Regions from separate parts of the Methylobacterium sp. 001424705 genome, predicted to be linked through region 2. Evidence: predicted binding sites of a transcription regulator. Region 2 holds the regulator's gene; the other holds the start of a gene.

Region 1 (7,419 bases), on a different contig from region 2:
CAGAACAGCTCCGCCCCCGCGAAGGTGACGACCAGGATCGCGAATTGCGGGGCCTGCGGCCGTGCCGGCTCGACGAATTGCGGCAGGAAGGCGCTGGCGAACAGGAGGAGCTTGGGGTTGCTCAGGCCGATCAGCAGCCCGTCGCGGTAGAGACGCCCCAGCCCGACCGGCGCAGGGCTCCCCGTGTGCCCGGGGACGTCCAGCGCCCCGTCCCGCCCGCGCCAGGCCCGGATGCCGAGCCCCACGAGATAGGCGACGCCGGCATAGCGCAGGCCATCGAACAGGACCGGCGACGCCAGGAGGACGGCGCTCAGTCCCGCCGCGGAGGCCACCAGCACAAGGACCACGGCGCTCAGGCACCCGGCCATGGCGGCGAGGCTGCGACGCAGGCCGACGCGGACGCTGCGCGCCAGGATGTGCAGCATGTTCGGCCCCGGCGTGCCGGACAGGAGGAAGACGGCGCCGAAGAACAGCCACCAGGTCTGGAAGGTCACGGCCGGGCTCCCGGATCAAACGCGCACGCCCTGGTGCGCTCCGGCAGCCTCTTAGCAGACCGCGTCCGGGGCCGCGCCCGGCCGAGAGGCGGGGCAGCCCGGCGCGCAACGAAAAAGGGCCCCGCGAGGGACCCTTCTCCAGATCAGTCAGATCGGTCGACCGATCACATCCGGCGCATCATGCGACGGTGCATCATCCGGCGCTCCATGTGACGGCGCATCATGCGGCGCTCCATGCGACGGTGCATCATGCGACGCTCCATCCGGCGCTCCATGCGCATCTGCACGGTGGACACGGTCTCGGGGGCGGTCACGCCCAGCGGGGCACCCGGTGCGGCCGAGGCGGAGGTGGCGAGGCTGGCACCGCCGAGCGAGGCGAGCACGGCGAAGGCAAGGGTCAGTTTCCTCACGTGAAGACTCCCATTCTCATTTGTCCGAGCGCGGCACCCGGTTTGTTCTCTCGCACCCGAGGCCGAGAAACTCGTGTCGCGCACCGGAGTGAGCGGCAGGCCCCGTTCCGGCCCGCCGCTGACAACACCTGAGTCAGAGATTCGTTTCCTCGAAAGCCCGCACCCACTCAGCACAAATTCCGGAGCGGACGATATCGTCGAGGGTAAATTCTACCACCGGGATCGGCATCATCCGACTCTTGATCAGGTGGATCACCGTGCGCAGGCCAGACGTCTCGCGTAAGTCCGTCTGGGACACGTCGCCGTTGATGATCACCTGGCAATCGTCACCGATGCGGGTGAGGAACATCTTGATCTCGGCGGTGGTGGTATTCTGGGCCTCGTCGAGGATCACGAGGCAGTTCTTGAAGGTGCGCCCACGCATGACCTCGAAGGGCACCACCTCGATGTCGCCGGTCTTCACCGCGATCTCGAAGGCGGCCTCGCCCATGCGCTCCTTCATGGTCTCCGTAAGGGGAGCGACCCAGGGGGCGATCTTCTCTTCCAACGTTCCGGGAAAGAAGCCGAGGGAGCGGCCGGAGGGCACGTTCGGCCGGGTGATGATCACCTTGGCGATGCGGCGCTGGCGGAGCTGGTCGGCGGCGCGGGTCCCGGCGATGAAGGTCTTGCCGGTGCCGGCGGGGCCGAGGACGATCACCTGCTTGTGAAGGGCAAGGGCGTCGAGGTACTGCGCCTGCCGGTCGGTGAGGGGCTGGATCGGACTTAGGTTGCGTTCTTCGTCGAAGCGGGTCTTGTGCAGCCGGACCGGACGGTCCTCAACGAGTTCAAGTCGTGCGCGGCGTCTCTTCATCGATCAACACTCCAACCGGACTTGCCAACCTGGATTTAATCTGAGCCTGACTTGCTGAACTTGCTTCGCATCACTTTCGATTGATCCCGTTTCGGCGATCCTTTCGACTTCGCCCGCTTCACAGCCAATCCGGAGACCGCCCTCAGGTTCCGGACGGGTCCCTCAAGGCTGTGGATTCCCGATACGGTCCCGATGACCGCAGGACTGTGCGTTGCACGCACCATGCCGCGCCGGGCGCGACAGGGGCGTGACATCCACTATTCTTCGGAATGATGTAAAAAGTCTGCGTCGATGCTGCGCTGCGGGAGCCGATCCGCCGCGGCGGTCGATTGCCCTGGGCTGTGCCGCAGAAGACGCAGTCCGCATCCGCCCGACGTCCTCCGCAGCCCCCGCGTCCCGCGATCAGGCCGCCTGGATGAAGCTGTCGAGGACCATCTTCCGGCCGGCCTTGTCGAAATCAACGGTCAGCTTGTTGCCGTCCACACCCGCGACGGTGCCGGGGCCGAACTTGGTGTGAAACACCCGCATGTCGACGCTGAAAGCGGAAGGCGCGCCCGTCGATTTGGCGATGAGCTCGCCCTCGATCTGGCGCGGGCCGCCCCGACTGGCCGGCGAACGGTTGCCGACCCCGTAGCCGTTGGCGTTTCCGGACTGCGCCGTATTGGCCTGGGCCCGCTGCCAGCCGGGCGTGCCGTAGGACGAGCCGAAGGGCGCCGGGTTCCGGTCGAAGCGCGAGGCCCCGGCCGCGAAGTGGGCGGGGGCATCGATCACGTCGACGCTGTCCTCGGGCAACTCGTCGATGAAGCGGCTCGGCACCGTGGAGGACCACAGGCCGTGGATGCGCCGGTTGACGGCGAAGGACAGCTTGGCGCGCTTGCGGGCCCGGGTCAGGCCGACATGGGCGAGGCGGCGCTCCTCCTCCAGCCCGGCGCGGCCGCTCTCGTCGAGCGCCCGCTGGTTCGGAAACAGGCCATCCTCCCAGCCCGGCAGGAAGACGGTGTCGAATTCCAGGCCTTTGGCGGCGTGGAGGGTCATCAGCGAGACCCGGTCGGCCCCCTCCTGCTCGCTGGCCTCCATGACCAGCGAGACGTGCTCGAGGAAGGCGGCGAGGTCCGGGAACTCCTCCATGGAGCGGACGAACTCCTTGAGGTTCTCCAGGCGTCCGGCGGCGTCGGCCGACTTCTCCTTCTGCCACATCTCGGTGTAGCCGGATTCCTCCAGGATGGTCTGCGCCACCTCCGAATGCGGCTGGGTTCCCACCAGCCGGGCCCAGCGTGAGAAGCTCTCGACCAGGGCGCGGACGCCGGACCGGGCGCGGGGCTTCAGCTCGTCGGTCTCCACGACGAGGCGGGCCGCCTGGAGCAGCGGCACCCGCTCGGCCCGGGCATAGGCGTGCAGCGCCTGCAGGGTGGCGTCGCCGAGGCCTCGCTTGGGCGTGTTGAAGATGCGCTCGAAGGCGAGGTCGTCGGAGGGGTTGGCGGTGATGCGCAGATAGGCGAGCGCGTCGCGGATCTCGGCCCGCTCGTAGAAGCGCGGGCCGCCGATGACCCGGTAGGGCAGGCCGAGCTGGACGAACCGGTCCTCGATCTCGCGCATCTGGGCCGAGATGCGCACCAGCACGGCGATCTCCGAGAGGGGATGCTGCTGGGCCTGGAGACTCTCGATGGCTTCCGCCACCTGGCGGGCCTCCTCCTCCGAATCCCAGGCGCCCGACACCGTCACCTTCTCGCCGGCGACGTCCTCGGTGCGCAGGGTCTTGCCGAGGCGGCCCTCGTTCTTGGCGATGAGGCCGGAGGCGGCGGCGAGGATATGGCCGGTGGAGCGGTAGTTGCGCTCCAGGCGGACCACCACGGCGCCTGGAAAGTCGTGCTCGAAGCGCAGGATGTTGTCGACCTCGGCGCCACGCCAGCCGTAGATCGACTGGTCGTCGTCGCCCACGCAGGCGACGTTGCGGTGGCCCTGCGCCAGCAGGCGCAGCCAGAGGTACTGGGCGACGTTGGTGTCCTGGTACTCGTCCACGAGGATGTAGCGGAAGCGCTGCTGGTAGTTTTCCAGCACGTCCGGGTTCTCGCGCCAGAGCTTGAGGCAGAGCAGCAGCAGGTCGCCGAAATCGGCGGCGTTGAGGGTCAGGAGCCGGGCCTGATAGGCGGCATAGAGCGCCCCGCCCTTGCCGAAGGCGAAGGCCTGGGCCTCGCCGGGCGGCACCTGCTCGGGCAGGAGGCCGCGGTTCTTCCAGCCGTCGATGGCCGAGGACAGGGCGCGCGCGGGCCAGCGCTTCTCGTCGATGTTCTGATCGACGATGACCTGCTTCATCAGCCGCAGCTGGTCGTCCATCCCGAGAATCGTGAAGTCGGAGCGCAGGCCCACCAGTTCGGCGTGCCGGCGCAGGATCTTGGTGCCGATGGAGTGGAAGGTGCCGAGCCAGGGCATGCCCTCGCCGGCCGGCCCGATGAGCCCGCCGATGCGGTGCTTCATCTCGCGCGCGGCCTTGTTGGTGAAGGTCACCGAGAGGATGTCGAAGGGCCGCGCCCTGGCCGTCGCAATCAGGTGGGCGATGCGCGTCGTCAGCACCCGTGTCTTGCCGGTGCCGGCCCCGGCCAGCACGAGCACCGGCCCGTCCGTCGCCTCGACGGCGCGGCGCTGCTCGGCGTTCAGCCCTTCGAGGTAGGGCGAGCCCTGCGGCCGGAGGGAGGCCATGGCACGGGCGGCGATGGAGGTCGGGGCGGCGTCGGAGGCGGATGCGCCGGCCGCGTCGAAGCGTTGAGTCATCGCGCATCCCTGGACCAAAACGCGAACGGCGTCGAGGGTCGCGCGCGTTTCCGGAGTGGCCCGGCCTCCGCCTGGACGGTCTCCGAGGCTCCATCTCGGACGCACCTCATATCCCGGAGAGTGTCGGATCGGCGATTAAATTCATCCGAAAATCGGATGAGGAATTTCCGCCAGCCCGGGCCAGGACTATGTCTCGACGGGATGGGTGAGGCGCGGCGATGGGCGAGCTCTATCAGTCGGGGAGCATCATCATTCGGTTCTATGCCAACGATCATCTGCCGCCGCATTTCCACATCCTGACACCGGATGACGAGGCTCTCGTGGAGATTGCCACCCTCCGACTGTTGGCCGGCGCCCTGCCGGGCAAGATCGAGCGCGAGGCCCTGGCCTGGGCCGCCGAGAACCGCGCCGCCGTCGCGGCCGAATGGAATCGGACCAACGCCCGCTTCCCGATTGCCTAAGGAGGTTGCCGTGAACGATCCCCTGCCCCGCATCTCAACCGTCATCGCCACGGGTCCCACCGGCCTCGGCGTGATGTGGCGCGACGACCGGTCCGACCGCGTGGACCTCGCCGGATGGATTGCCACCGGCGGTGAGATCCTGTCGCCTCTGAACGATCCGGCCCTGTTCGCGACGGTCCGGCTCGGAGATCACGGGACCTCCGTGGAATGGGGCAGCGAGGATGGGGACCTCGCCATCGATGCGCATCATCTCAGGCTGATCGCGGACGAACAGCGGCGGTTCGGCCGCGCGGAGGTGACTGCGTGGCAGACAGCCGCCGGACTGTCGAACCAGAAATCCGCGGATTTCCTCGGCCTCTCGCTGAGCACGTGGAACGCCTACAAGGCGGGCATCAGCGCGGTGCCGACTCCCATTGCGATGGCGTGTCGGGCGGCCCTGCGCGACCCGATCCTGCTCCACGCCCATTACCGGCCGCGCAAGCGGGGCCGCCCGCGCCGCGTGGGCGCACCCAGCGCGGCGTAGGGTGGCGCGGTCCGCCAGGCAGAGACCGCGACACACTGAGACTCCGGCGGCCAAGGACGGAAGAGGACTGAAACCCGCAACCTCCCATCGCTGCCGACGATCGATGCGGCAGTCTCACGCAGCGTCGCAGAACCTTCGAAGATCGGAACCCGCCTTCCCACCGGCAGGTCGTCTCACCAGATCACGACATCACAGTGCACCTGACAAGGACGCCGCCATGCGTAGCTCCCCCGCCCTTCTCGCCGGCCTCGCGCTCCTCGCCGCCGGTCCGGCCCTCGCCCAGGTCTCGTCGCGGGGCGTCGACAGCCTGAATGCCACCAACGAGCGCCTGTCCAACCGCAGCGAACTCCGGGGCATCGAGCAGCGCCAGCAATTCGACACCAACCAGACGCGCCTGCAGATCCAGCGCGGCGACCTGTTCCGGCCGAGCGCGCCCCCCGCCCCGATCGTCGTTCCGGGCCGTCGCTGAGCCGCGGCCCCGGGGCGCCGGACGCGGCGCGCCGGCCCTGGCGCGCGCGGGCGTTCCCTGTGCTATGTCCGCCGACGGAGCGGGGCCCGACCCGGGTGACGAGGCGGAACAGAGACGGTGCGTGACATCCTGACCGCGCTGGCGGGCGCCGTCATCCTGCTCCTCGTCGCGGCGCTCGCCGTCCCGCCCTTCGTGGCCTGGGAGGGCTATCGTGGCACGATCGACCGGACGATCGCGCGCTCCCTCGGGGTCGCGGCTCAGACCGAGGGCCGTATCGGTGTCCGGCTCCTGCCCTCGCCGCGCCTCAAGCTCGATCGCCTGCGGCTGGGGTCCGGGGCCGGCGCCGCGCAGAAGCCCGCCCTCGACCAGCCCCAGCTCGACCTGCAGTGGATCAAGGCCGAGATCGCCCTGGCGCCCCTGCTGAAGGGCGAGATCCTGTTCACCGAGACGCGGGTCGGCCGGGCGGAGGTCAAGCTCCCCGTCACCGATGGCGAGGCGATGCTCCTGCCCACGCGCGGGCTGTCGGCGGCCCTACGGCGCGACCTCGCCATCGAGGACCTGTCGATCCGGCAGTTCGTGCTGACGACCCAGGTGCTCGCGACGGGCCGGACCGAGCAGTTCTACGCCGAGGCCCTTCAGGTCTCCGCGCCCGCCCTCGTCGGCCCCTGGCGGGCCGAAGGCACGAGCCGGGGCGTCCCCTTCCGGGTCTCGACCGGTGAGCTCGGGCCCGACGGCGTCAACGTGAAGATCGCGGGCGGCGGCGACACGCAGCCCCGCTTCGAGGCCGATGCCCGCATCGGCCTCGCACCCGCCGGCACGGCGACGGGCGGACGGCGCCTGACCTCGGCGGTGGCCGAAGGCAGCGCCCGGATCGTCGTCGGGCCGCCGGTCCAGGCGGCGGGCGCCTATCTGCCCTTCTCCCTTGCCGGCAAATTCAAGGGGCGCGGCCTGACGGCTCGGTTCACCGACGTCGCCCTGGAGATCGATCCCGGCGGCCAGGCCCTGCGCCTGGGCGGCTCGGGTCAGCTCGACCTGAAGCAGTGGCGCGGCGCCCTGGCGCTCTCCGCCCGTCGCCTCGACCTCGACGCCTTCCTGACCTCGGCGGCCGGACAGGCGCTGATCGCCCGCGGCCTGCCGAACACCGGCGGCCGCAACGGCCTCGGACTGCCGATCATGGTGGACCTGGACCTCGCGGCGGAGAGCCTGGCCCTCGGCCTCGACGAGTGGACGGGGCTGGCCGCCAGCGGCACCCTCGACCGCACCGGCGGCGTGGTGCTGCGCCGCCTCGACGTCACCGCGCCGGGCGCCACGGCCCTGGGCGCCAGCGGTGAGATCGACACCGAGACCGGCCTGCGCTTCACCGGGCGCCTGTCCCTCGACACGCCGGCCTCCGACGGGTTCGGCCGCTACCTGCGGCGCCTCGGGCTCGAAGGCCCGGCCGTG
Region 2 (7,419 bases):
GAACCGTCGGGCGCGCGGACGGAAGCCCTCCGGTGGCGCATGGGCGCACATGAAAGCGGCGGCAGGTTGCCCTGCCGCCGCGTTTCGCCGAAACCGGATCGTCCGAAACGGATCAGAAGGTGATGCCGGTCTCCAGCATGTAGCGCTCCTGCGAGGTCTTCAGGCCGCTGCGGCCGAAGCCGAGGCCGGGCGTGATGTCGTAGAGCTGCACGGTCGAGAACTCGCCGCGGACGAAGTAGCGATCGAAGGTGAAGGTCGGGGTCACGGTGAAGGAGAAGGCCGAGCTGCCGGCGCCGTAGAGCACCGAGGTCTGACCGAACGGATTGTTGCGATTGCCGCTCTGGCTGATGTACTCCACGCGGCCCGCGAGGGCGAAGTTGTCCGTGAAGGCGTAGCTGGCGAGGAGGGCGCCGCCGATGGTTTCGGCACCGGCGAGGCCCAGGACGGCGTTCTGCTCCACGTTGGTGTACTGGACGTACGGCGTCACGATCCAGGGACCGTCCGCATAGGTGTAGTTGGCACTGATGATGCTGCTGTTCTGCAGCGAGACGGGCGTGGCGTACTGGAAGCGAAGGCCGCGACGACCGAACGGGTCCGCGAAGTCGAAATTGGTGTAGCTGGAGAAGTGCGTGCCGCCGTTGATGCCCACCGTGTTGGCGGGGTCGATCTTGTAGGTGATCGCACCCGTGACCCAGTTGATCTCGCCGGAATAGAAGCCGTCGGTCGCGGCGAACGAGGCCGCCCACGGACCATCCGAGTAGTTCACCTGCACACCCTGGTTGATCACGTTCTCCTGGCCGAAGAGGAGGCCGCGCGAGATGTTCAGGTTCTGGAAGGTGAACGGCAGCTCGGAGCCGATCAGGGTCGGCATCCGACCGCCCTGGATCGACCAGTTGTCGTTGATCACGTACTTTCCGAACACGATCGGCGCCGGGGAATACAGCAGGTCCGTCTGGTCGAAGGTGCCGTAGATCGGCAGGCCGAGGCCGGGGATCGAGTAGGCGCCGAAGGCGGCGTAGAACTGGAACGGGCCGTCGGCCTTCTGGATGAAGCCCATCAGGTTTGAGACGTCCACGCGGCCGGCTCGGTCACTCGGCAGCGGAGCGGGCGAGAACGTGTACTGGTTGGGCTGGGTGTAGAAGTAGCCCGTGACCGCACCGCCGACATAGACGTCGCCGAAGGCGCCGAGCGTCAGGCAGGACGGGTTCGGGTTCTGCTTGATGACGCCGCCATAGGCCGGGAAGGTGATCTCGGCCTTGCACGGCGCGGGCGGGGCAGGGACCGCCAGCACCTTCGCCGGCATGTCGGCCGCGAAGGCGCAGACCGAGGACAGCAGGACGGCGGAAAGGGCGAGAAGCGAGCGCTGCATGGCGATGGGAACTCTGCGGGAGGATCTGCGTTGGGGCGACGTTCTCAAAGGTTCCCGGTTACGGCAAAGCTATCCTTTGTGCAGACGCCTATTTTTCGGGCAATTGAGGCCGCTCGAACTGGGTTTCGGTCGTTGTGTTGCCGCAATGGAACAGGTCTGAGCACCAGATTCGGTCTCGACGATTGTCCTCTGCTTCCGAAGTGGCGCGACGGTCAGGTCTGATCTGCGGCCGACCGCATTCGCCCGGAGGGGGCGCTGCGGGCTGATCGGCCCGGAATGTCCGGGACCTTTCGATCCTCCCGCGGCGGCGTCGCTTGCCGCCGCGTCCGTGCGCTGGCATCAGCACGCACGATGAAAGACACGCAGCCCTACGGCACTTACGCTCCCACCGGCCTCGTCGCGCGCATCGCTCGGCAGACGGGCCGGATCTCCTACGCGAGCTGGGCCGGGCGACGCCTCGCCCTGTTCCTGCGCCGCGTGGCGATCGGGCTGCTGCGCGGCGCCCCTCTGGACGTCGAACGCTACGGCGCCCGCATGCGGCTCTACCCCTACAACAACAACTGCGAGAAGAAGGTGCTCTTCACGCCGCAGTTCTTCGATCCGGAGGAGCGCGCACTTCTCCGGGCGAAGCTTCAGCCCGGCTGCACCTTCCTGGATATCGGCGCGAATATCGGTGCCTACGCGCTGTTCGTGGCGGCCTTCGCGGGGCCGCGCGCCCGGATCCTGGCCGTCGAGCCGCAGCCGGACGTGTTCGACCGCCTGACCTACAACATCGCTCAGAATCCGTTCGGAACGGTCAAGGCGGTGGCCTGCGCGGTCGCCGACAAGGCGGGGGAACTCACCCTGTTCGTGGATCCCCGCAACCGGGGGGAATCGAGCCTGAAGATCGTCGGGACGAACGAGGGCGCGCAGATTCGTGTGCCGGCCGTGCCCCTGCTCGATCTCGCCCTCGGCGAGGGCATCGCGCGCATCGACGCGATGAAGCTCGATGTCGAGGGCGCCGAGGACCTGATCCTCGAACCCTTCCTGCGGGCCGCCCCCGCGAGCCTCCACCCGCGGCTGCTCATCGTCGAGAACGGCACCGACCAGTGGCAGATCGACCTGCCCGCCTTGCTCGAGCAGCACGGCTATCGCCGGATCGCTCGCACCCGCCTCAACCTGATCTTCGAGCGGGCCGACTGACGGGCCCGCGCGGTTCTTCTGGGACGCGCGCCCTACAGCACCGGGATGGCGTCGGCCACGGCGATGCCGACCGGGTCGATGCGGCAGCGGTGGGCGTGGACGGCGACGCCGGCCGCCCGAGCGGCCTGAAGCGCCCGGTCGAAGGCAGGATCGAGGTCCCGCGCGGCGTCGAAGCGATCCGCCCACATCTGCACCACGATGATGACCATGGCACGGCCCCCGGCCTCGACGACGGCCGCGAGGTCCGTCATGTGGCGGGCGCTGCGGGCGGCGACGCAATCGGGAAATTCCGCGAGGCCGGGGCTGCGCATCAGGTGACAGTTCTTCACCTCGACATGGCAGGGCGGCATCCCCTCCCCGGTGGCGAGGAAGTCGACCCGGCTGGCCCGGGCGTAGCGGACTTCGGGGCGCAGGCTCGTGTAGCCGGCGAGGCAGGGCAGGCCGCCGGCGGCGAAGGCCTCCGCCACCAGGGCGTTCGGCCGCATCGTGTTGATGCCGACCCATTGCCGGCCGCCGGGCAGATCCGCCTCCACCAGTTCCCAGGAAAAGGGGAGCTTGCGCGTCGGGCTCCGGACGTCGGACAACAGGGCCCGCGCGCCCGGCACCGCAAGTCCCAGCATCGCCCCCGGGTTGGGGCAATGGGCCGTGATCACGGACCCGTCGGCAAGCTGCAGGTCGGCGAGAAAGCGCTTGTAGCGACGCACCAGGCGCGCCTCGATCAGGGGCGAAGGGAAGCGCATCGCGGGTCCGGGGCAAGAAACGGGTTGATACGGGCCCCCGTCGACGGGGAATCGGGCCGTCGTGAGGCGCCCGGGCTGGTCAGTACCGACCGGATGCGACAGAATTCGCGCGGCGCGCCCGGGTCGATGACCGGGAAAGCCGCAGTTCGTCCGCGAGGCCGCCATGTTCAATCTGTTCGACATCCTTCAGGCGCAGGCGGGCCCCAACGCGCAGGGGTTCGGACGGCAGTTCGGCTTGTCGCCGGAGCAGAGCCTGCGCGCGATGGAAGCCCTGCTTCCGGCCCTCACGATGGGGCTGCAGCGGAACGTCGCCCAGGATCCGACCGGCTTCGCCCACCTCTTCAATCTCGTCGGCCCCGCCGCGCCGAAGGCGTCGAGCGCGACGCCGCAGATGGACATGCTGGTCCAGCAACTCTTCGGCTCGCCCCATCTGAGTCAGGCCGTTCTGCAGCAGGCCGCTGCCGTCAGCGGCGTGGCGATGCCGGCCTTGAAGCAGATGCTGCCGATCATGGCCGGCATGGTGGTGGCGGGGATCGTCCACGTCATGATCAACCAAGCGCCTGCCGCGGCGCCGGTCCCGCGCGCCGAGGCGAACCCCTTCGGCTTCCCGCCCAATGCCTGGTCGGAGATGATGCAGGCGTTCCTGAACTCCGGCGCCAAGGCCCCGAAGCCCGCGACGCCCTCGCCCCAGGCACGGCCGCGTGCGGCGTCGACGTGGCTCGCGGCTTCGCCCCGGCCGGAGTCCGCCGCGCCGGACAGGTCGGCCACGGAAGCGCCCTTCGACGTGATGCAGCAGATGTTCCAGACGGGCCTGGAGGTGCAGCAGGAGAACGCCCGCGCGATGCAGCGCCTGTTCGATACCTTCTGGCAGGATCCCCGCAATCCCACCGAGACGGGCGGCAACGGTTCGGGTGACCGGCCCAAGGCAGGGCGCACCGGGCAGCGCTAGCCGAAGACCCGCCGTCGGCGACGCCGGCAGAGGACGGCAGAGAACCGATCGTCGCCGGGCCATCGACCCGAGGGCGCTGCGCCCGGGCGCCCTGCCGACCGGTCAAGACGCCGGCCGTCCAACTCATTCGTCGGATTGGGGCACCACTCGATCGCAGCGATGGCCGCAGCGGCAGGCCGGCGTGGCGCTCGGGCGACGCCCAGATCCGCCCTTGCCGAGGGGATCGAACGGATCGCGCCCGAGAGGCTTGAGATGGGAACCCTTGCAGAACACTTACGGAACGTTTAACGTGTTCGTGGTTTGTTTCTAGTGCCACCCGCCGCGATCCGTGGCGCTAACGAAGAGTGTCCCGCATGTTGACGCGTAAGCAGCTGGACCTGCTCCAGTTCATCCAGCTTCGGATGCGCGAGAGCGGCGTTCCCCCGTCGTTCGACGAGATGAAGGACGCCCTCGACCTGAAGTCGAAGTCGGGCATTCACCGCCTGATCACGGCCCTGGAGGAGCGCGGCTTCCTGCGCCGGCTGCCCAACAGGGCGCGGGCCATCGAGGTGATCCGGATGCCGGAGAGCCTCGGGGGGAATGCGGGCGCCCCGCGCGCCGCTCCGGCCTCCGAGGTTCGCCGCTTCATGCCGAGCGTGGTCGAAGGCGGCAAGGGCAAGGGCCTGCCGGCCGGCGCATCGGTGTCCCGACTGCCGACCACGCAGGCCACCGACGAGAGCGGTCGGGCCGTGACCATCCCGGTGATGGGTCGGATCGCGGCCGGTACGCCCATCTCGGCCATCCAGGAACAGAGCCATTCGGTTACGATGTCGCCGGATTTCCTGGCCGGTGGCGAGCATTACGCCCTGGAGGTGCGCGGCGATTCGATGGTCGATGCCGGGATCCTCGACGGCGACCTGGTGGTCATCCGCAAGCAGGACACCGCCAATACGGGCGACATCATCGTGGCCCTCATCGACGACGAGGAGGCGACCCTGAAGCGCCTGCGCCGGCGTGGATCGTCCATCGCCCTGGAAGCGGCGAATCCGGCCTACGAGACGCGGGTCCTCGGGCCGGATCGGGTGCAGATCCAGGGACGTCTGGTCAGTCTGGTGCGCCGCTACTGAAGGGGGTCCCCGTCCGGTTCATCGCCGGACGGATCCGACGGGTCGCGGGTGCGATCGGGGATTTCCGGTAAGACCGACGCCGGCGGTGTCGAAGATGGCAAGGCCGTTCCCGGCGGGTCCAACGGCTTTCGCAAGGGCGTCGCACGCCAGGGCACGACATCCCCGGGATGCTTCGCGGTGGCGAGGGACGGCCCATCGCGGGTGAGGCGAATCGCGGTCGCACCGTGGGATCCCAGGAAATCCCGGTCGATGACGATCGATGCGGTGCAGCCCCCGGGCGCGGATTGCCGGGTGATCAGGATGTCGGCCCTGGCGCAGTCCTCTCCGAGGGCACGCTTGTCGGTGGTCAGGGCGAGCACGCGGCCGTCGGGTGTGGTCAGGGTACAGCCCAGGCGATCGCAACGCGCGCTGTCGAACCCCGTGACGTCCTGCACCCGTCGGTCGTCTCCATCGGCCTTGAGCCATTGCGCGAGCACGAAGGGGGGCGGCCGGCCAAGGGTGGCGAGCCGCCCGTTGCGCTGGCGGATGGCGGCGCCCGCCCCCTCCCGATCGACGTAGATGTCGTAGCGATCCGGGGCAGCCGCACAGGCGATGCCGATCGCTGCCGGAATGAGGCCGAGCCAGCGCAGCGACGAGGCCGGGAGCGTCAGGACGATCAGGGCGGCGGCCAGGAGGCCGAGGGCCCCCGTGCCGAAGGCCGGGACCACGACGACGGCGTTGCCGAAGCCCGCGATCCAGGTCGAGATGGTCAGCATCCCCCGCACCGCCAGGCCCATGGCCCACCAGACCGGCTGATCCAGCGCGAACGGATAGGCGAGGATGCCCAGAACCGCTGACGGCATCACCGCCAGGGAGACCAGCGGCAGGGTGAGCGCATTGCCCACCAGCCCGAAGGGCTGCACCGTCTGGAAGTGGTAGGTGGCGAAGGGCGCGGTGGCGATCTGGGCCACGAGCGTCGTGGCCAGGGTGCCGAGGACCGCCGCGGTCGCCAGCGCGAAGATCCGGGTGAGCAGGCCGGCACCGTCGCGCTGCCGCCCGCGTCCGGCGATCAGCGGCGCGCAGGCAATCAGGCCGGCCACCGCCGCGAACGACATCTGGAAGCTCGGGCCGAGGAGGCCGTCCGGCTCGCGGGCCAGGGCGATCAGGGCGGCGAGGGCCAGGTTTCGCATGCTGAGCGCCGGGCGATCGACCAGGATCGCGCCGAGCATCACGAGGGTCATGATCAGCGAGCGCTCGGCGGCGATGTCCCAGCCGGAGAAGACGCAGTAGGCCGTCACGCCCACCATGGCGACGGCAGCGGCGATCTTCTTGATCGGCCAGTGCAGCGCCGCGAACGGAACGAGGGCCAGGAGCGCCCGCACGAGCCAGAACACCACGCCGGCCGCCAGGACCATGTGAAGGCCCGAGATCGAGACGACGTGGTAGATGCCGGCGGCGCGCAGGATGTCGTTGGTCTCGGGGCTGATCAGGCCGCGCTTGCCCGTCACCAGGGCCGCCGCCACCGCTCCGGCCTGTCCGCCGTTGGCGTCGGTGATGCGGCGCGTCAGGGCGTTGCGGGCCGCGTCGACGGCGGCCGCGAGGCGGATCTGCCAGTCCGCGCTCTCGGCCGGCGGCCGCAGGTCGACCTTGCCGACGAGGGAGCCCACCGCGCCGATCTCACGGAAGAAGGCATCCCGGGCGAAGTCGTAGCCTCCGGGGCGGGCGGCTTCCGGCGGCGGAAGCAGGCGCGCGGTCGCGGCGATGCGGTCGCCCGGCTTCAGGGTATTCGCCTTGCGGTAGGAGGCCCGCACCCGGACCGGGCGGACCTCGGCGCCGAGGGTGCCGAAGCTCTCGACGCGGAGGATCAGGCGCGCCCCCTCCTCCCGCTCGTCCAGCCCTTCGATGGTGCCCACCAGCGGACCGATCGTGGTGCGGGCGAGGATCGGCCCGTCGACCGAGCGGACGCGCGCGGCGGCCGCCGCGAAGCCCAGGAGGGCGGCGACGGCGGCGAGCACCAGGGCCAGGCCGAACGGGCGCGCCACGAGGAGGGGCGTCGTCGCGGCGAGCAGGGCGGCGGCCGCGAGCGGCGCCAGG

What was found. The regulator LexA, encoded in region 2, represses DNA repair genes until DNA is damaged. The targets are predictions, from matches to a motif close to TGTTCNNNNTGTGTTCNG.
Region 1: a site for LexA is predicted at 4,534-4,551, ahead of AC6EUL_RS14175 (ATP-dependent helicase). Genes of this name have one in related genera too.

What each region holds. Positions count from the first base shown of each region.
Region 1 is NZ_JCBANU010000017.1:85,802-93,220, forward strand. It holds gene AC6EUL_RS14160 (LysE family translocator) at 1-494, opposite strand, end outside; gene AC6EUL_RS14165 (hypothetical protein) at 659-904, opposite strand; gene AC6EUL_RS14170 (PhoH family protein) at 1,038-1,754, opposite strand; gene AC6EUL_RS14175 (ATP-dependent helicase) at 2,157-4,523, opposite strand; gene AC6EUL_RS14180 (DUF4160 domain-containing protein) at 4,742-4,984, shown strand; gene AC6EUL_RS14185 (hypothetical protein) at 4,995-5,507, shown strand; gene AC6EUL_RS14190 (hypothetical protein) at 5,725-5,976, shown strand; gene AC6EUL_RS14195 (AsmA family protein) at 6,094-7,419, shown strand, end outside.
Region 2 is NZ_JCBANU010000005.1:93,220-100,638, reverse strand. It holds gene AC6EUL_RS06130 (outer membrane beta-barrel protein) at 113-1,375, opposite strand; gene AC6EUL_RS06125 (FkbM family methyltransferase) at 1,721-2,551, shown strand; gene sfsA (DNA/RNA nuclease SfsA) at 2,584-3,291, opposite strand; gene AC6EUL_RS06115 (DUF937 domain-containing protein) at 3,455-4,240, shown strand; gene lexA (transcriptional repressor LexA) at 4,594-5,346, shown strand; gene AC6EUL_RS06105 (ComEC/Rec2 family competence protein) at 5,340-7,419, opposite strand, start outside.